Regions from separate parts of the Pseudofrankia coriaricola genome, predicted to be linked through region 1. Evidence: predicted binding sites of a transcription regulator. Region 1 holds the regulator's gene; the other holds the start of a gene.
The links. Region 1 encodes LexA, which represses DNA repair genes until DNA is damaged. Its sites were predicted from a motif close to CGAACNNNNGTTCG; they were not measured.
Positions count from the first base shown of each region.

Region 2: uvrA (excinuclease ABC subunit UvrA) is a predicted target of LexA. The motif match lies at 3,647-3,660, and genes of this name have one in related genera.

Region 1 covers NZ_JASNFO010000050.1:66,431-74,770, forward strand. The annotation lists gene QOZ89_RS26350 (vitamin B12-dependent ribonucleotide reductase) at 1-3,743, opposite strand, end outside; gene QOZ89_RS26355 (ATP cone domain-containing protein) at 4,072-4,539, opposite strand; gene QOZ89_RS26360 (hypothetical protein) at 5,199-5,534, opposite strand; gene lexA (transcriptional repressor LexA) at 5,969-6,817, shown strand; gene QOZ89_RS26370 (hypothetical protein) at 7,082-8,340, opposite strand, start outside.
Region 2 covers NZ_JASNFO010000001.1:409,961-418,300, reverse strand. The annotation lists gene QOZ89_RS01700 (hypothetical protein) at 1-408, shown strand, start outside; gene QOZ89_RS01695 (Rv1352/Rv1906c domain-containing protein) at 651-1,292, shown strand; gene QOZ89_RS01690 (MBL fold metallo-hydrolase) at 1,404-2,066, opposite strand; gene QOZ89_RS01685 (glycosyltransferase family 2 protein) at 2,124-3,131, opposite strand; gene uvrA (excinuclease ABC subunit UvrA) at 3,904-6,816, shown strand; gene QOZ89_RS01675 (OmpA family protein) at 7,187-7,993, opposite strand.

The sequences.
Region 1 (8,340 bases):
TCCTCCGAGAGGTAGTCCAGCGCGAGCCTGCGGAACAGGTAGTCCAGCACCGACTGGGCGATCCGGACGTCCGGGTCGTCGGTCATGCCGGCCGGCTCGAACCGCATGTTGATGAACTTCGAGACGTAGGTCTCCAGCGGCACGCCGTACTGCAGCGCTATCGAGATCGCGATCGAGAACGCGTCCATCACGCCGGCGAGGGTGGAGCCCTGCTTCGACATCTTGACGAAGATCTCGCCGAGGCCGTTGTCCGGGTAGGAGCCGGCTGTCATGTAGCCCTCGGCCCCACCGACCGAGAACGACACCGTCTGCGACGGCCGGATCTTCGGCAGGCGTCGCCGCACGGGCCGGTGGTCGGCCGGCGTGGCCGCGAGGGCGGTCCCGCTCGTGCCCGCGATCGACTCGGCGATCGCCTTCGCCTCGTCCGCCGACCGCTTCGCGCCCCGGACGTCGGTCAGCGGCTGGCCGACCTTGCAGTTGTCCCGGTAGATCGCCAGCGCCTTCAGGCCGAGCCGCCAGCCCTCCAGGTAGATCTCCTCGACCTCGTCGACCGTGGCCGACTCCGGCATGTTCACCGTCTTCGAGATCGCCCCGGACAGGAACGGCTGCACCGCGGCCATCATCCGCACATGGCCGATCGGCGCGATCGCCCGCTCGCCGATCGCGCAGTCGAACACCTCGTAGTGCTCGGGGCGCAGGCCGGGCGCGTCGACGACGTGGCCGTGCTCGGCGATGAACTCGACGATCGCCTCGACCGTCTCCTCCGCGTAGCCCAGCGCCCGCAGCGCGGCCGGCACCGTCTGGTTGACGATCTTCATGCTGGCGCCGCCGACCAGCTTCTTCATCTTCACCAACGCCAGGTCCGGCTCGATGCCGGTCGTGTCGCAGTCCATCGCCAGGCCGATCGTGCCCGTCGGGGCGAGCAGGCTGGCCTGCGCGTTGCGCCAGCCGTTCTTCTCGCCGACCGCCAGGCACTTCTCCCATTCCTTGGAGGCGACGGCGAGAATCCGCGCGTCCTCGGCGTGCGAGCTGCGCACCGCGTCGTTGGCGGCGGCGTGCTTGCGCATCACCCGACGGTGGCCGTCGATGTCCCTGGCGTAGCCGTCGTACGGGCCGACGACGCCGGCGAGCTCGGCGGAACGGCGGTAGGCCGTGGCGGTCATCAGTGAGGTGATCGCGGCGGCGAGCGTGCGGCCGCCCTCCGAGTCGTAGGCGCGGGCGCTGGCCATGAGCAGCGCGCCCAGGTTCGCGTACCCGATGCCCAGCTGGCGGTAGGCCCGGGTGACCGCGGTGATCTCCGGTGTCGGGAAGTCCGCGAAGCAGATCGAGATGTCCATCGCGGTGATGATCAGCTCGACGGCGTGGACGAACCCCTCGACGTCGAACGTGCGGTCCGCGCGCAGGAAACGCATCAGGTTCAACGACGCCAGGTTGCAGCTGGAGTTGTCCAGATGCATGTACTCGCTACACGGATTACTGGCCGAGATCCGGCCGGCGTCCGGCGTGGTGTGCCAGTCGTTGATGGTGCCGTCGTACTGGATTCCGGGGTCTGCGCACTCCCAGGCGGCCTTGGCGATCTTTCGCATCAGCTCGCCCGCGTCCACGGCCTCGAGGACCCGGCCATCCAGGCGCGCGCGCAGGTCGAACGTGGCACCGGCCTCGACTGCGCGCATGAAGTCGTCCGTCACCCGCACCGAGTTGTTCGCGTTCTGGTACTGCACCGACGCGATGTCCTTGCCACCCAGGTCCATGTCGAACCCGGCGTCACGCAGCGCGCGGATCTTGTCTTCTTCGCGCGCCTTCGTCTCGACGAACTCGACGATGTCGGGGTGGTCGACGTCCAGTACCACCATCTTCGCGGCCCGCCGCGTCGCCCCGCCCGACTTGATCGTGCCCGCCGACGCGTCCGCGCCGCGCATGAAGCTGACCGGCCCGGAAGCCGTCCCTCCGGAGGACAGCAGTTCCTTCGACGACCGGATCCGCGACAGGTTGAGCCCCGAGCCCGACCCGCCCTTGAAGATGAGCCCTTCCTCGCGGTACCAGTTCAGGATCGATTCCATGTGGTCGTCGACCGCGAGGATGAAGCAGTTGTGCACTCGCACGCCATTCGAGAGGTACTCGCCACTCTCGGTTTGAATGTCGTACACCGGCATACGGCCGAGCGGCTCGACCCGGTCGATCACCAGAGTCTTGACCTCGTCCGCACCGTGGCCGGACAGATCGAACGACCTCTCCAGCTTCGTCGCCTTGGCCGGGTCGATGAAACCAATCTCGTCAGCGAAGATCCGCCGGTCGCCGGCGTTCTGGAGCCGGATCCCCCAGGTGTCGTGCCGGTCGGGGCGCGGGTCCGCCTTGCGTCCGACCCGCGCGAAGATCCCGAACCGGGCGAGCAGCGCCTGTACACCCCGGACCAGTTCCTCACAGATCATGTCGAGGCCGACGAGGGTAGAGCGCTCCCGGGCCGAGACGTAGCCCTCGGCTTGGAAGAGGCTGCGCAGGTAGGCGGCGGCCACGGGCAGCGGGGCGGCGAGCAGCCGCTCCGGCACGCGCATGTCCGCGCCGCGAGTCCGCAGACCCCACCGGGTGACGAACTCGTCCAAGCAGCTGCCGTAGAGCCGAAGACGGCGGCAGTCGAGGGTGTTGTCCTGGGTAACCACCCTCCGCTCGTGGCGGTGGACATCCGGAAACACGACGTCGATGGCAGCTGTCACCCACGCGCGCTCCGCGTCGGTGACCGTCATCGCCTCGATGGTCAGCGAACGGTTCGTTCCCTCGTACTGCCCGACGAAGCCGTCCGACTGCAGCCAGCCGGCAAGGGCCGCCTCGGCAATCTCCCTTGAGGTGATCTCGCGCTCCCCGGGAGCAACGGTCCGGTGCCACTGCAGCTGGTCACCGGCCCGCAGGCCACCGGCGGGAACGAACGCACCGCCGTTGCCCGGGCGTCCGCGCCAGACGAGGTGGTCCCCGGTCACATCGAGAGCGTGGCCGGCCTTCGTCCAGATACGCAGAACTTCTTTGACGCCATTGGACTTCGTGGCGACGACCTTCGTCAGGCCGTGGGCGTCGAAAACCTTGGTGCCGACCCGGTTGTTCTCGACGAGCTCGCCGATCGGAATCAGGCCTTCGGGCGTGCTCACCAGCGCGTCGTAGGGCTGGCACGCCGAGACCTGCTGCGGGGCCGTGGTTCCGACGTTGAACCAGACGGGGCTGTTGAAGCTGAACATCTGGTGCAGGAGCATGTGGGTGAGCTCGTGCTCGAAGATTTCCGCGTCCTCGTCGGAGGCGAAATAGCCGTTCTGGCGGCCGGCCTTCCCGTACGACCCGACGACCCGGTCGATCAGCTGGCGCAGCGACGACTCGCGCTGCGGGGATCCGACCGCGCCGCGGAAGTACTTGCTGGTGACGATGTTCGACGCGTTGATCGACCAGGACTCCGGGAACTCGACGCCACGCTGCTCGAAGTTGATGGAGCCGTCCCGCCAGTTGGTCATGACGACGTCCCGCTTTTCCCAGGTCACCTGGTCGTACGGGTGCACACCGGGCTTGGTGTTGCGGCGCTCGATCCGCGGGCCGGTCGCCCGGCCGGCGCCGGCCGTGCCCGCTCCACTGGCCGGGCCGTCGCCCGCGTCGGGGACGGTCGCGGCTTTGCGCGCCGCCTCGACAGGGACGGCGGGCTTCCCGACGGTCGAGGCGGCCTTACCGTTGGAGCTGGCCTTCTGCTTCGTGCCGCGGGTCTCCGTCATGACGCTCCTCAGCTCTGCTCGTCTCTGGGGCCGATCGCGGGCATGCCGAAGAGGACCGGCGGCCACGCGACCCGGATCCGGCCGGAGGATGCGCGGTCACGTCTTACCGCATATCCGCAGGCCTCTGATACTTCGACCGAAGGACGCGTGATCATGATATCTCGCGCACCCGAAGGCCTTTGCCGATGTTGTGTGGGATCTGATCGCGCCCGACGTGCGACGCGCTGGTGACCCGCCGCGCGCCGGACGCCTTCCGCGCGCTGTTCACGTTGCGGCCGGCGGCTCCGCCGGCTTCCGGTCTTGGGCCTCGGGCCGGGCCGCCCGGGGCCTAGGGTCTGGTCGACACGGGCGACACGGCGGTGACGACGTCGTCCGGCACGTCCTGCCCGGCCAGGTCGGCCCGCAACTGAGCGATCGCCCGCTCGAAGTCGGCGAGCGACTCAAACGACAGGTAGACGGACGCGAACCGCAGATAGGCGACTTCGTCGAGCTCACGCAGCGGGCCGAGAATCGCCAGGCCCACATCCTCGGCCGGGACCTCGGCGGCGCCGGACGAGCGGACCGTGTCCTCCACCCGTTGGGCGAGCCTGGCGAGTTCCTCCGAACTCACCGGGCGGCCCTGACAGGCCTTGCGGACGCCCGCGACGACCTTCGCTCTGCTGAACGGCTCGGCGGCACCGCTGCGCTTGCGCACCCGCAGCGAGGCCTCTTCCATGGTCGTGAACCGCCGCCCGCAGGAGGGACACGCCCGCCGGCGCCGGATGGCCGCGCCCTCATCGGCCTCCCGGCTGTCCATCACTCGGCTGTCGGGATGCCGGCAGAACGGACACCGCACGGCTCCTCCCCTCTTTACGGCCCACCAGGAACAACCACGGGCGCGTGTGAACACGTCCCCGTTTCAGCCCCGCCCCGGGCCTCCCCGGTGCATGGCTGACGCACGACCTGACGACCTGACCTGGAAGCTCCGACGAACGCGCCGCGACGGCCCACCGGGACGGTCGTCCGCGGCTCCGGTGGATCGCCGGCTCTCCCGGCAACAAGCTGTGGACGACTTACAGGTGTGTAACTACCAGATGTTGTGCTACCACAGTAGCGCATGCCCGGATCGCCCGTGAGCATGCCCCACGCGCGTGTCGAATCCCACCCAGCCAGATCCCGGTCGGCCGTGACCGTCCCGGCCGGTGGTCCCACCCGTCGCCGCAGGTCGCGGAGCGCCACGCGCAACCTCGTTCACGAGGCGTGACGTTCCGCTGCCCCACACCTCTGGGTCAGACCACATCAGGGCCCACGCCGCGCGTATCCAGCGCGGCGGTCGCAAGTCTGGCGACGGGCGACCAGGCCGCGCGGGCAGCGGCGGACGATCAGGCGGCGGTGCGCTGGCGGGTGACAACAGCCTGGCGCCCGCGTCGACCATATGGCCAACGTGGGCGCCAGGTAGAGGAGGGCGGCCGCCGGTCAGGCGGCGGCAAGCGCCCAGTGAACGGCCAGCCAGACAGCACTGGTGGCGCCCCAGAGGGCGAGAGCGAGCAGGAGCGCGGCCACAGCCCGGCCGCGGCTGGTCAGCCGCAGCGCGGGCGTCTGCCGGCTCGTCCGCCGGCGGCCGGACCTCGCGCCGGCGACCGGATGCTCGGCCGCCACGGCCCGCGCGAGCGGGCTGGGCACCGGCGGCGGGGCAGCGCTCGCCGGGCGGCGACGTGTTGTCGGTACGGGCAGGGCAATCACGTCGGCGCCGTCCGACTGTCGCGCGGCCGGGCGCCCTGGGACCAGGGTGGCCCCACGCGGGTTCGTCACGCCAACCTCCTAGCGGCCGGGCCGTCACCCGGCACAGCTCGTCAAGCGAAGCTCAACCAACGTCGGGGAGTCCGGGGCGGGAGCCATCGATGAGCCGAGCCGACGGATCACCGAGGGAGTCATCCCCGGCAGACATCTGGGGCCATCGGAAAGCTAGCCCAAGATCTACATATGGCGGCGACCGGCAGCAGTGGCCGGTAGCTGGGGTCAGGACGGGGACAGGGCCCGCTTCGAACTGATGGTCGATTCTTACACGCACAAGGCCGGCAGAACACGCAGACACGCTCGAACGCCTGTTTGAGATTCACGCGCCGCCGGGCTACGGTCGTCACACGATCGGGCGCAACCCGACTCCCCTTATCCACAGGTGAAACCCTGCGGGAGCCGGCGGCCCGGTCCAGCAGCATGACCTCGAGGCGAGGAGAATCTAGGCCATGACCACGCAGGGCAGGGGTCCGCGCAGGGCCGGTCGCCCGTCGGCGAGCCGCGATGAGGAGAGCGGTGGCACCGTGCGCGACTTCCCCGACGGCCCCGTCGACGACGACGGCCTGACTCCCCGTCAGCGCAAGGTGCTCGAGGTGATCCGCAATGCGGTCGAGCGGCGCGGCTACCCGCCCAGCGTGCGCGAGATCGGCGAGGCAGTGGGCCTGACCAGCACCAGCAGCGTCGCGCACCAGCTCAAGATGCTCGAGGACAAGGGCCTGCTGCGCCGCGACCCGAACCGGCCGCGGGCGATCGAGGTGGTCTCCCCCGAGGGCGGCCGGCCGGTCAGGCCGATTCCGAAGACTCGTCAGGCGGCCGGCACGAGCAGGGCCCGGGGCGGCGCGAACCCGCTGCGGGTGCACACGCTCGACCCAGCCGGCGACGCGCTTGCCCGCGAGGGCGACGAGAAGGACGCGTTGACGGCGGCGACGGCCTACGTGCCGCTGGTCGGCCGGATCGCCGCCGGTGGGCCGATCCTCGCCGAGCAGGCGGTCGAGGACGTGCTGCCGCTGCCGCGCGAGATCGTCGGCGAGGGCACGCTGTTCCTGCTCCGCGTCGTCGGTGATTCGATGATCAACGCGGCCATCTGCGACGGTGACCTGGTGGCCGTCCGCCAGCAGCCAGTCGCCGAGAACGGCGAGATCGTCGCCGCGCTGATCGACGGAGAGGCGACCGTCAAGCGGCTGCGCCGCCGCGACGGCCACGTCTGGCTCCAGCCGGAGAACCCAGCCTTCCACGACATCCCCGGCGACGACGCCACCGTCCTGGGACGGGTAGTCGCCGTCATGCGCCGGGTCTAGGGCCGTCCCGCGGCGGACGCTCCGCGCCCGCCGCCGGGCGCGGCCTGTCGGGCGCTGAGCGCCCTCCCCACCTGGTTCCAGGTACAAGCGTATGACGGGGGCTGGTCTGGTCCGGGGCCGACGACGTGGTCCGGTTAGTGCAGCGCTGATGCGCCGTCACCAGCGGTGGTTGGGTTGCGTAGTCGCGCTCCCGTCAGGCAGCTTCGCCTGCGCCCAACGTGACGTCTCGGGGTCGAACTCGGCTGGCCGACGATCCAAAGTTGGCTAGTTGGGTTCGGCCTTGCGGCGTATCGAGTAGTGCAGGACGAGGAACGGCAGGCCGAACACCCAGAACTCGTGTTCGGCCCGCAGTTCGCCGTCCTGGACGTAGACGTCGAGTTGCTCGGCGAAGCCGTGGACCACGGCGGCGGTCAGCTCCTTCGTCTCCGCGTCCACGTAGGTCAGATAGTGCCCGGGCTGGTCCAGGTCGCCGCGACTGGAGAGGACCAGGCCTCCGCCGGCCCGCGCGCTCGGCGCCAGGGTGGCCGTGAAACTGGCCCGCGGCAGCGGGAACCCGACGCTGACGTAGCCCCGGCCATCCCGGCGGTAGGTCGTGTAGATCCCGACGAACAGGGGCTCGTCGTTGTCGACGTAGGACCTGATCCAGCCCCGGACGCTCACCGTGCCGTAGCCCGCACGGCTGATCGTGTCGATCCGGCTGTGAACGCCGCGCTGCGCCTCACGCTGGTTCATGGGCACATTCGCCTGCCCGAGCGGGCGCGCCAGCAGCGTGCGGTAGAGCAGGTAGCCAGGCCGAACCCATAGCCGCCACCGCGGAACGATGTCGAGCGTGAACCGCGTCGTGTGCTCGTAGAACTCGCGTACCAGCGGGGCGACGGCCGCGGGATCGAACTCCGGGCCCGCCAGATCGTCCAGCGAGGCGACGATCCCGACGTCGGGCGCGGCGGCCTGGTAGTCGCCGCCGAGCCCCTCGGCCAGGTCGCGTACATAGCCCGTCCCGACATAGCGGGTCCTGGCCACCAGCGGGACCACGAACGGCAGGTCCTCGGCGCTGACCCGCTCAGCGAGCATCGCCACCTGCGGGTCGCGGAAGATCCCCGCCGACGCGGTCCGGAAGACGAGCACGGTGGCGCTGCCGACGAGCGCGGCCGGGACCCCGCCCCAGAGCAGCCAGCAACCGGAACCGACAGCGAGACCCACCAGCGGGCCGACTACCACCTTCTGGGGACGAAGCCCGAGCGCGCCGGCCAGCCCGCCGATGACCAGGCCCACGACGATCGGCCCGGCCCCGGTCACCGCTCCCAGGGCCCAGGCCAGGGGCGCGGCGATCGCCGTGCTCATCACGATTCGCGACCACAGCGCGGGAATCTGGCCGGGACGTTGTCGCGCCCGCGCGACCGCCTCCGAGACCGTCACCAGCAGGCCGCAGACCACTGCCGCCACGATCATGGGAAGAACGCCCCACCGGGCGGCGAGGGACAGCCCGGCAACCGCGCCGATGACAGCGGCCAGCCCGAGCGAAC
Region 2 (8,340 bases), on a different contig from region 1:
GTCAAGATCGGCGACTGGCAGGTCAGCCTCGGCCCGACCGTTCAGAACGCCACCGACCAGGTGAGGGGCGAGAATCAGTTCAACGAGCCGCCGGCCGCCGGCCGCCAGTTCGTGATGGTGCCCGTCACCCTCGTCTACAAGGGCAGCAAGTCAGGAACACCCCTGGTCGACCTGAGCATCAAGTTCCTCGGCTCGGGTGGCAACACCTTCGGCTCCGGCGGTTCGCAGGACGACTACTGCGGCGTCATCCCGAACCCGATAGACAACCTGTCGGAAATGTTCCCTGACGCCACGGCGTCAGGAAACGAGTGCGCCTCCGTCCCATCTGATCAGGTAGCCAGCGGGCTGTGGATCGTGGAGCAGTCGTTCGCCCTGAACGATGACCGGACGTTCTACGCCCTCGCCTGACGGCCGCGTCTGGGGCGCCACGCGGGCTACGGACGTCGACCGCTTCGTGGTCTGACAACGACCTAGCCAGCCCTGCCCTCTCGAATACGGGGGCGGGGCTGGCTCGCGCCTGGCAACGCCACCTTGCCCTGCACGGACGCCGCTGCCACCTTGACCGATCGCACAAGCAAATCGCGCTGCGGCCGTTGATGTCCGGCCTCGCGGCTACTGGGGGACCGGGGGGAAAGATGAGGATTCGGATCATGGCGACCGTCGCGTTAGCGGCGATGCTGGCGGCCTGCGGGGGTGAGTCTGGCGCGGACAACAAGCCAGTAACGCCGACCACGACGACGAGTGCCAGCCCGACGCCAAGACTGGCGCCGACGATCGCCCCAGCCGTGATCGTCAAAAGGCAGTACCCACAGTTCACGTCCGCGGACGACTCGAAGATCGACGAGGTCGGGGCGAACGTCTGCAGGCTGACGCGCAGCAACAACCCGGAACCGTTGATCTCCACCAGCCAGGAGAACTTCCACATGTCCCGGACCGAGGCCGTGGACTTCGTGTACGCGGTCGCCATCGCCTACTGCCCGGAGGTGCCCCGGCCCGATATCGCGCCGCTGCTCAGCACCACACCCACTGCACCGGTCGCGCCGCCCGCACCAGCGACGACCATCACCCCGGGAACCTGGCTGGTCGGCACCAGCATCCAACCGGGCACCTACGAGACCACGACCGCTGGCACCGACGTCCTGGACTCCTGCTACTGGGCGCGGCTGTCCGGCACGTCCGGAGACTCGGGCGAGATCCTCGCGAACGGCAATGTCCAGGGTCACGGCGTCGTGACCATCAAGCCGACCGACGCCGCGTTCCAGACCCGCTGTACGTGGACGAAGCTCGGCTGAGCCGCGAGCTGGCGCCGGGCGCGGGTGACGGGTACCGCGCCCGGCCTGCCCAGGGTGCGCTGTTTTCGGGCGGACGGGGTTCGGGGGGTTGGGCCCCCGAATCCCGGGGCGCTACCAGCCGCGGGCGCGCCACTCGGCCAGCTGTGGGCGCTCGCGGCCGAGGGTGCTGTCCTTGCCGTGGCCCGGGTAGATCCAGGTGGTGTCCGGCAACGGCCCGAACACCTTGGCCTCCAGGCCGTCCATCAGGCTCTTGAACTCGCCCGGCTTAGTTGTCCGGCCAGGTCCCCCCGGGAAGAGGCAGTCGCCCGTGAAGAGGTGCGGGGCGGCCGGGTCGGCGTCGTGGAGCAGGGCGATCGAGCCAGGGGTGTGGCCGACCAGGTGGATCGCCCGCAGGGTGACCTCGCCGACCCGGACCGCCTCGCCGTCGCGCAGCAGCGCCGCGGTGGGCACCGGGATCGCGGGCGCGTCGTCCGGGTGGGCGACGGTGCTCGCGCCGGTGGCCGCGACGATGTCGGAGAGCGCCTGGATGTGGTCGGCGTGGCGGTGCGTGGTCACCACGGTGGCCAGGCCCTCGTCGCCGATCACGCGCAGCAGGGTGTCCGGCTCGTTGGCCGCGTCGATGAGCAGCTGCTCGCCGGTCGCGGTGCAGCGCAGCAGGTAGCAGTTGTTGTCGAACGGGCCGACCGCGACCTTGGTGACCGTCAGGCCGGGCAGCTCCCGGACGTCCGCCGGCCCGCCCACCGTGACATCGCCCGTGTACCCGCGCACGCTCATCGTTCCTCCAGCACTGCCACCGGCGGCCCGCGGCCGCGCCCGATGTTTCCGGCGTCGTCATTCTCTCCGAGGGCCGCCAAAGCCCGCCGGGCGCGGCGGGATGTCGTCGAGGCCGGCGAGCGCGATCCGGGTCCTGGTAGGAACCGCGTGCCAGCGCGACCGGGCGGCGGGCTCCCGCCCGGGCAGCGTGGCCGCCTGGAGCAGGCCGGCGAGGATCCAGGCGGACCTTCTGGCGTCGGGCCACCGGCCTAGGACCGCCTTGCGGCCGGTCAACAGGGCGAGCTGCGCCGCGTGGACGGGCAGCCAGCCGCGGCCGATGGTCTCGCGGTGGCGCAGGGCGTAGGCCACGGCCGCCCGGCCGAGCTCGCGCTGGAGCTCCGCGTCCCGGCCCGCGGTGCCACCGCCGGTGTGGAGTACCGGCCAGGCATCGCCGCACCAGTCGATCCGCCCGCCGGTTGCGAGCAGCCGGGCGAACAGGTCCGTCTCCTCGTAGTACAGCCAGAAGGATGGGTCGAAGCCGCCGATCCGCAGGAACGCGGACCCGCGAATCGCGAAGAACGCCCCGACCGGGTACCGCAGCGCCGGCCAGCGCACCACCGCTGCGGCCTCCCCGCGCAGCGCGGTGAAGGCGCTGGTGCCGATGGTCGGCAGCACCGCGGTCGACCGCCCCGGGCCGCCGTCGTCCGTGCGGATCGCGAACCCGAGGACGTCGACGTCGGCGGGCGCCTGGGCCAGGAGCTTCGGCAGCATCTCCTGGGTGTCAGGGGGAATGGTGACGTCGCTGTTGACGACCAGCAGCCAGTCCGGAATGCCGCCGGATGAGCCGTCGCCCGGCGGCGGGGCCGCCAGGGCACGCTTGACGGCGAGGTTCACCGCCGCGCCGTAGCCGATGTTGCCGTGCTCGGCGTACACCCGCACGCCATCGGGCACGGTGCCGTGCTGCCCGCCGAGCTTGTTCTCGACGAGCGCGACCTGGCAGCCCGCCATGCCGGCGAGCGCGCTGAGTAGTCCATTCAGGTGGGGCGAGCCGCCGTAGGAGACGACGACCGCGAGCAGGCTGTGCAATATTCCGCCCTCCTGGGCGCGGGCCAGCCGCTATTCGTCGTGATTTCTGCGACCAGCGTTCCTGACGACCGGACCCACCGTAACCACCCGGGACGGGCACGCGCGGAAATTCTTTCCGGCGAGTCGGGGAAACAGTATGACGCCGGTCACGTCGTACCAACTGGCTATCTCATCCCAAGTTTCGTTCCGACCAGATGAAGCATAGGCAGCATACGGATCCGAATCGTGGCCGGAGGGGCGAAAAGACTCATTGTGTCCACCCTGGAATCGCTAAGCCGATCACGGAGATCCCACTCCACCCGGGCCGCGGACGGGGTGGTGGAGCGGAGCTCGACCCACCGCGGCCGGAGGCCGTCCTCGGCGCGACGAGGGCATGCGGGGGTCGAAACGCCGCCCGTCCCGCTCCGCGTCCGCCGCCCGCCGGGCTCGCACCCGGTCCGCACCGGTCCGCACCGGCTCGGATGGTGGCCCCGGCGTGGCCCCTCCGCGGACACTCTCATACCGGCCGCTAGTATCGAACGGACGTTCGGGAAGGCGTCCCGCGTCCGAGAAGTGTCGTATCCCATCCGTACGCTGGGAGTGCCTTTGCTCGGGTCCGGGTTGTCCGTACCGAGGTGAGCACCGGGCAAGGAGCATCGCCGGGCCAGGACCACGGGTCTGAACCCGCGGTCGGCGTTCCGGGTGCCGTGGTGCTGTCCCTCGGCCTCAGGACGCGATGCCGGGTCTGGCGCGGGTGGGGCCGACGAAGCCGAGAAGACGTGAGGGAACGCGGATGACGGATCGTCTCGTCGTGCGGGGTGCGCGCGAACACAACCTGCGTGACGTCGACCTCGATCTTCCCCGCGAAGGGCTGATCGTCTTCACCGGGCTGTCCGGCTCGGGGAAGTCCAGCCTGGCGTTCGACACGATCTTCGCCGAGGGCCAGCGGCGCTACGTCGAGTCGCTGTCGGCCTACGCCCGCCAGTTCCTCGGGCAGATGGACAAGCCGGACGTCGACTTCATCGAGGGCCTGTCGCCGGCCGTCTCGATCGACCAGAAGTCGACCTCCCGCAACCCGCGCTCGACGGTCGGCACCATCACCGAGGTCTATGACTACCTGCGGCTGCTGTTCGCCCGGGCCGGCCGCCCGCACTGCCCGAAGTGCGGCCGGCCGATCGCGAGGCAGACCCCGCAGCAGATCGTCGACCGGCTGATGGAGCTCCCCGAGGGCACCCGTTTCCAGGTGCTCGCCCCCGTGATCCGCGGGCGCAAGGGCGAGTACGTCGACCTGTTCGCCGAGCTGCAAGGCTCCGGCTTCGCCCGCGCCCGGGTGAACGGCAAGGTCATCCCGCTGACCGACCCGCCGAAGCTGGAGAAGCAGAAGAAGCACACGATCGAGGTCGTCGTCGACCGGCTCGCGATCAAGGAGTCCGCCAAGCGACGGCTCACCGACTCGGTCGAGACGGCGCTGCGCCTCGGCAACGGCCTGGTGCTGCTCGACTTCGTCGACCGGGACCCACAGGACGAGGACCGCGAGCGGATGTACTCCGAGCACCTGGCCTGCCTCTACGACGACCTGTCGTTCGAGGAGCTCGAGCCGCGCTCGTTCTCGTTCAACACTCCCTACGGGGCCTGCCCCGAGTGCACCGGCCTCGGCACCCGCAAGGAGGTCGACCCGGAGCTCGTCATCGCCGACCCGACGCTGTCGCTCGCCGGCGGCGCGATCGGCCCCTGGGCCGGCGGGCACAACAAGGAGTACTTCGAACGGCTGCTGTCCGCGCTGGCCGAGGACCTCCACTTCTCGATGGACACCCCGTGGGAGGCGCTGCCCGACCGGGCCCGCCGGGCGGTGCTACACGGCAGCGGCGACACCGAGATCCACGTCGGCTACACCAACCGCTACGGCCGCAAGCGCTCGTACTACACGAGCTTCGAGGGCGTCATCCCGTTCCTGGAACGCCGCCTGCGCGAGGCCGAGTCGGACACGAGCCGCGAGCGCTACGAGGGCTACATGCGCGACGTGCCGTGCCCGTCGTGCCGCGGTGCCCGGCTCAAGCCCGAGTCGCTCGCGGTCACGGTGGGCGGCCGTTCGATCGCCGAGGTCTCGGGGATGTCAATCGGCGAGTGCGCCGAGTTCCTCAAGGACCTCGACCTGACCGAGCGGGAGCGCTCGATCGGCGGCCGGGTGCTGAAGGAGATCGACGCGCGGCTCGCGTTCCTGCTCGACGTCGGCCTCGACTACCTCTCCCTCGACCGCGCGGCCGGCACCCTCGCCGGCGGCGAGGCGCAGCGGATCCGGCTGGCGACGCAGATCGGCTCCGGCCTCGTCGGCGTGCTCTACGTCCTGGACGAGCCGTCGATCGGGCTGCACCAGCGTGACAACCGCCGGCTCATCAGGACGCTGGTGCGGCTGCGCGACCTGGGCAACACGCTGATCGTCGTCGAGCACGACGAGGACACCATCCTCGCCTCCGACTGGGTCGTCGACATCGGCCCGGGCGCCGGCGAGCACGGCGGCCGGATCGTCGTGTCGGGAACCGTCGCCGACCTCCTCGCCAGCGAGGAGTCGCTGACCGGCGCGTACCTGGCCGGCCGGCGGTCCATCGCCGTCCCGGCGGTGCGCCGCCCGCAGACAAAGGGCCGGACGCTCACGGTCCACGGCGCCCGCGAGCACAACCTGCGCGACGTCACCGTCTCGTTCCCGCTCGGCTGCCTGGTCGCCGTCACCGGCGTCTCCGGGTCCGGCAAGTCGACCCTGGTCAACGACATCCTGGCCGCGGTGCTGGCGAACAAGCTCAACGGCGCCCGCGAGGTCCCCGGCCGGCACCGCACCGTGTCCGGCCTCGACCACCTTGACAAGGCCGTCCGCGTCGACCAGTCGCCGATCGGGCGGACCCCGCGCTCCAACCCGGCGACCTACACCGGCGTGTTCGACCACATCCGGCGACTGTTCGCCGAGACCACCGAGGCGAAGGTCCGCGGCTACCTGCCCGGCCGGTTCTCGTTCAACGTCAAGGGCGGCCGCTGCGAGGCGTGCTCCGGCGACGGCACGATCAAGATCGAGATGAACTTCCTGCCGGACGTGTACGTCCCCTGCGAGGTGTGCGCCGGCGCCCGGTACAACCGGGAGACCCTCGAGGTCCACTACAAGGGCAGGAGCATCGCCGAGGTCCTCGACATGCCGATCGAGGAGGCCGCCGAGTTCTTCGCCGCCGTCCCGGCGATCGCCCGCCATCTGCGCACGCTCAACGACGTCGGCCTCGGCTATGTCCGGCTCGGCCAGTCGGCGCCGACGCTGTCCGGCGGCGAGGCGCAGCGGGTCAAGCTCGCCTCCGAGCTGCAGCGCCGCTCCACCGGGCGCACCGTCTACGTCCTCGACGAGCCGACCACCGGCCTGCACTTCGAGGACATCCGCAAGCTGCTCGGCGTGCTCGGCCGCCTCGTCGACGCCGGCAACACCGTCATCGTCATCGAGCACAACCTCGACGTCATCAAGACGGCGGACTGGATCATCGACATGGGTCCCGAGGGCGGCACCGGCGGCGGCCGGGTCGTCGCCGAGGGCACCCCGGAGACGGTCGCCGCGAACGCGGCCAGCCACACCGGCGTCTTCCTCAACGAGATCTTCGCCGGCCGCGCCGAGAAATCCGCTACCGCAGACGCCGCCCAGCTCACGGCCGTCATCGGCGCCACCAGCGCCGCTTAACACCGCAACCATTCAGCGCGACCCAGGCCAAGCCAGGTGACGGCGCCGCTAGCGCGGCGTCAGCCCAGCCACGTCCTCGGCCCGGCACCACACCGACCCGGCTATACGCCAGCATCCGGTACCACGCCCGGAGGGCGCTCCGCGCCCGACCGGCGACGCGGCGAGCGGTCGCGCCGCAACCATTCAGCGCGACCCAGGCCAAGCCAGGTGACGGCGCCGCTAGCGCGGCGTCAGCCCAGCCACGTCCTCGGCCCGGCACCACACCGACCCGGCTATACGCCAGCATCCGGTACCACGCCCGGAGGGCGCTCCGCGCCCGACCGGCGACGCGGCGAGCGGTCGCGCCAGCGACCTTCGAGCCAGCGTCGCCCTACTTGGGCAGGTGGACGACGAGTTCGACGCGGCGGTTGAAGCGCTGGGCCGCGGGGTTGGGGGAGCCGTCCGGGTTGGTCTCCAGGACCAGCGGGTGCGTGCTGCCGAGCCCGACCGACGTGACCGAGGCGGCCTGGACCCCGTGGTCGGTGAAGTAGCGCTGGACGGTCGCCGCCCGGCGTTCCGACAGGGGCTGGTTGACGCTCGCCGAGCCGGTCGCGTCGGTGTGGCCGCGCACCTGGATGTCGCCGCCGGCGTAGTGCGCGTTGATCAGCCTGATGGTCGCGTCCATCGTGTCCGTGCTGCCGATGACGTCACTGCCGGTCTCGAACAGGCCGTCACTGTTGAAGATCAGGATGAAGACCTCGCGGCCGGCATCGTCGACGGCCTGGAGGTTCTCGCCCGAGATGCCGCTGAGGTCGACGTCGTCGGGCCCGGGCAGGCGGTAGAGCGAGTCCGGCACCAGCGTGGTCCCGTCCTCCGGGGTGTGGGCGTACCCGCTGAAGTCCCCGCAGGGGATGCGCAGCACCAGCCCGCCGCCGAAGTCCTGGGTGCCGCACGTGGGGTCGGGGGTGCCGTCATCGTTGAGGTCGAACACGCCCGGTTGCGCTCCCGGCGGCAACGACGCGTCCGCGGACGGTTCTTCGGACGGCGGGGCCGGCGACAGCGCGGCTGTCGCGGCGGTGCTCGGCGCGCTCGGGGTGGACGTTTCCCCTGGCGACCCCGAGGAACCCCCGCAACCACCGGCGAACAGCAGTCCAGTCGCGACGGTCGCCAGCAACGGTATTGCGATCTTTCGCTTCATCCCGTTCCTCCCCCAAACAGCACGATGAGGAGAAGTTAGGCGGAGTCAGTCCCCTGAGCATCGCCATGCCGGGTAGCTGACAGAGCGGAGCGCACCTTCGGGCCCCCGGCCGCCGCACTGTCCGCGGCGAGCGACTGTCCGTAAACTGAGTGCCCATGTCGGTGGTTGACCCGGAAAGGCTGGAAAGGCTGCTCGCGGCCGAGACCGCCCGATTCGTCGAAACCCATCCGGCCGCCGGAGCGGCGTACGAGCGGGCCCGCGGCTCACAGCTCGCCGGAGTCCCGATGAACTGGATGACCCGCTGGCCCGGCAGCTACCCGGTGGTGGTGTCGTCCGCGTCCGGGTGC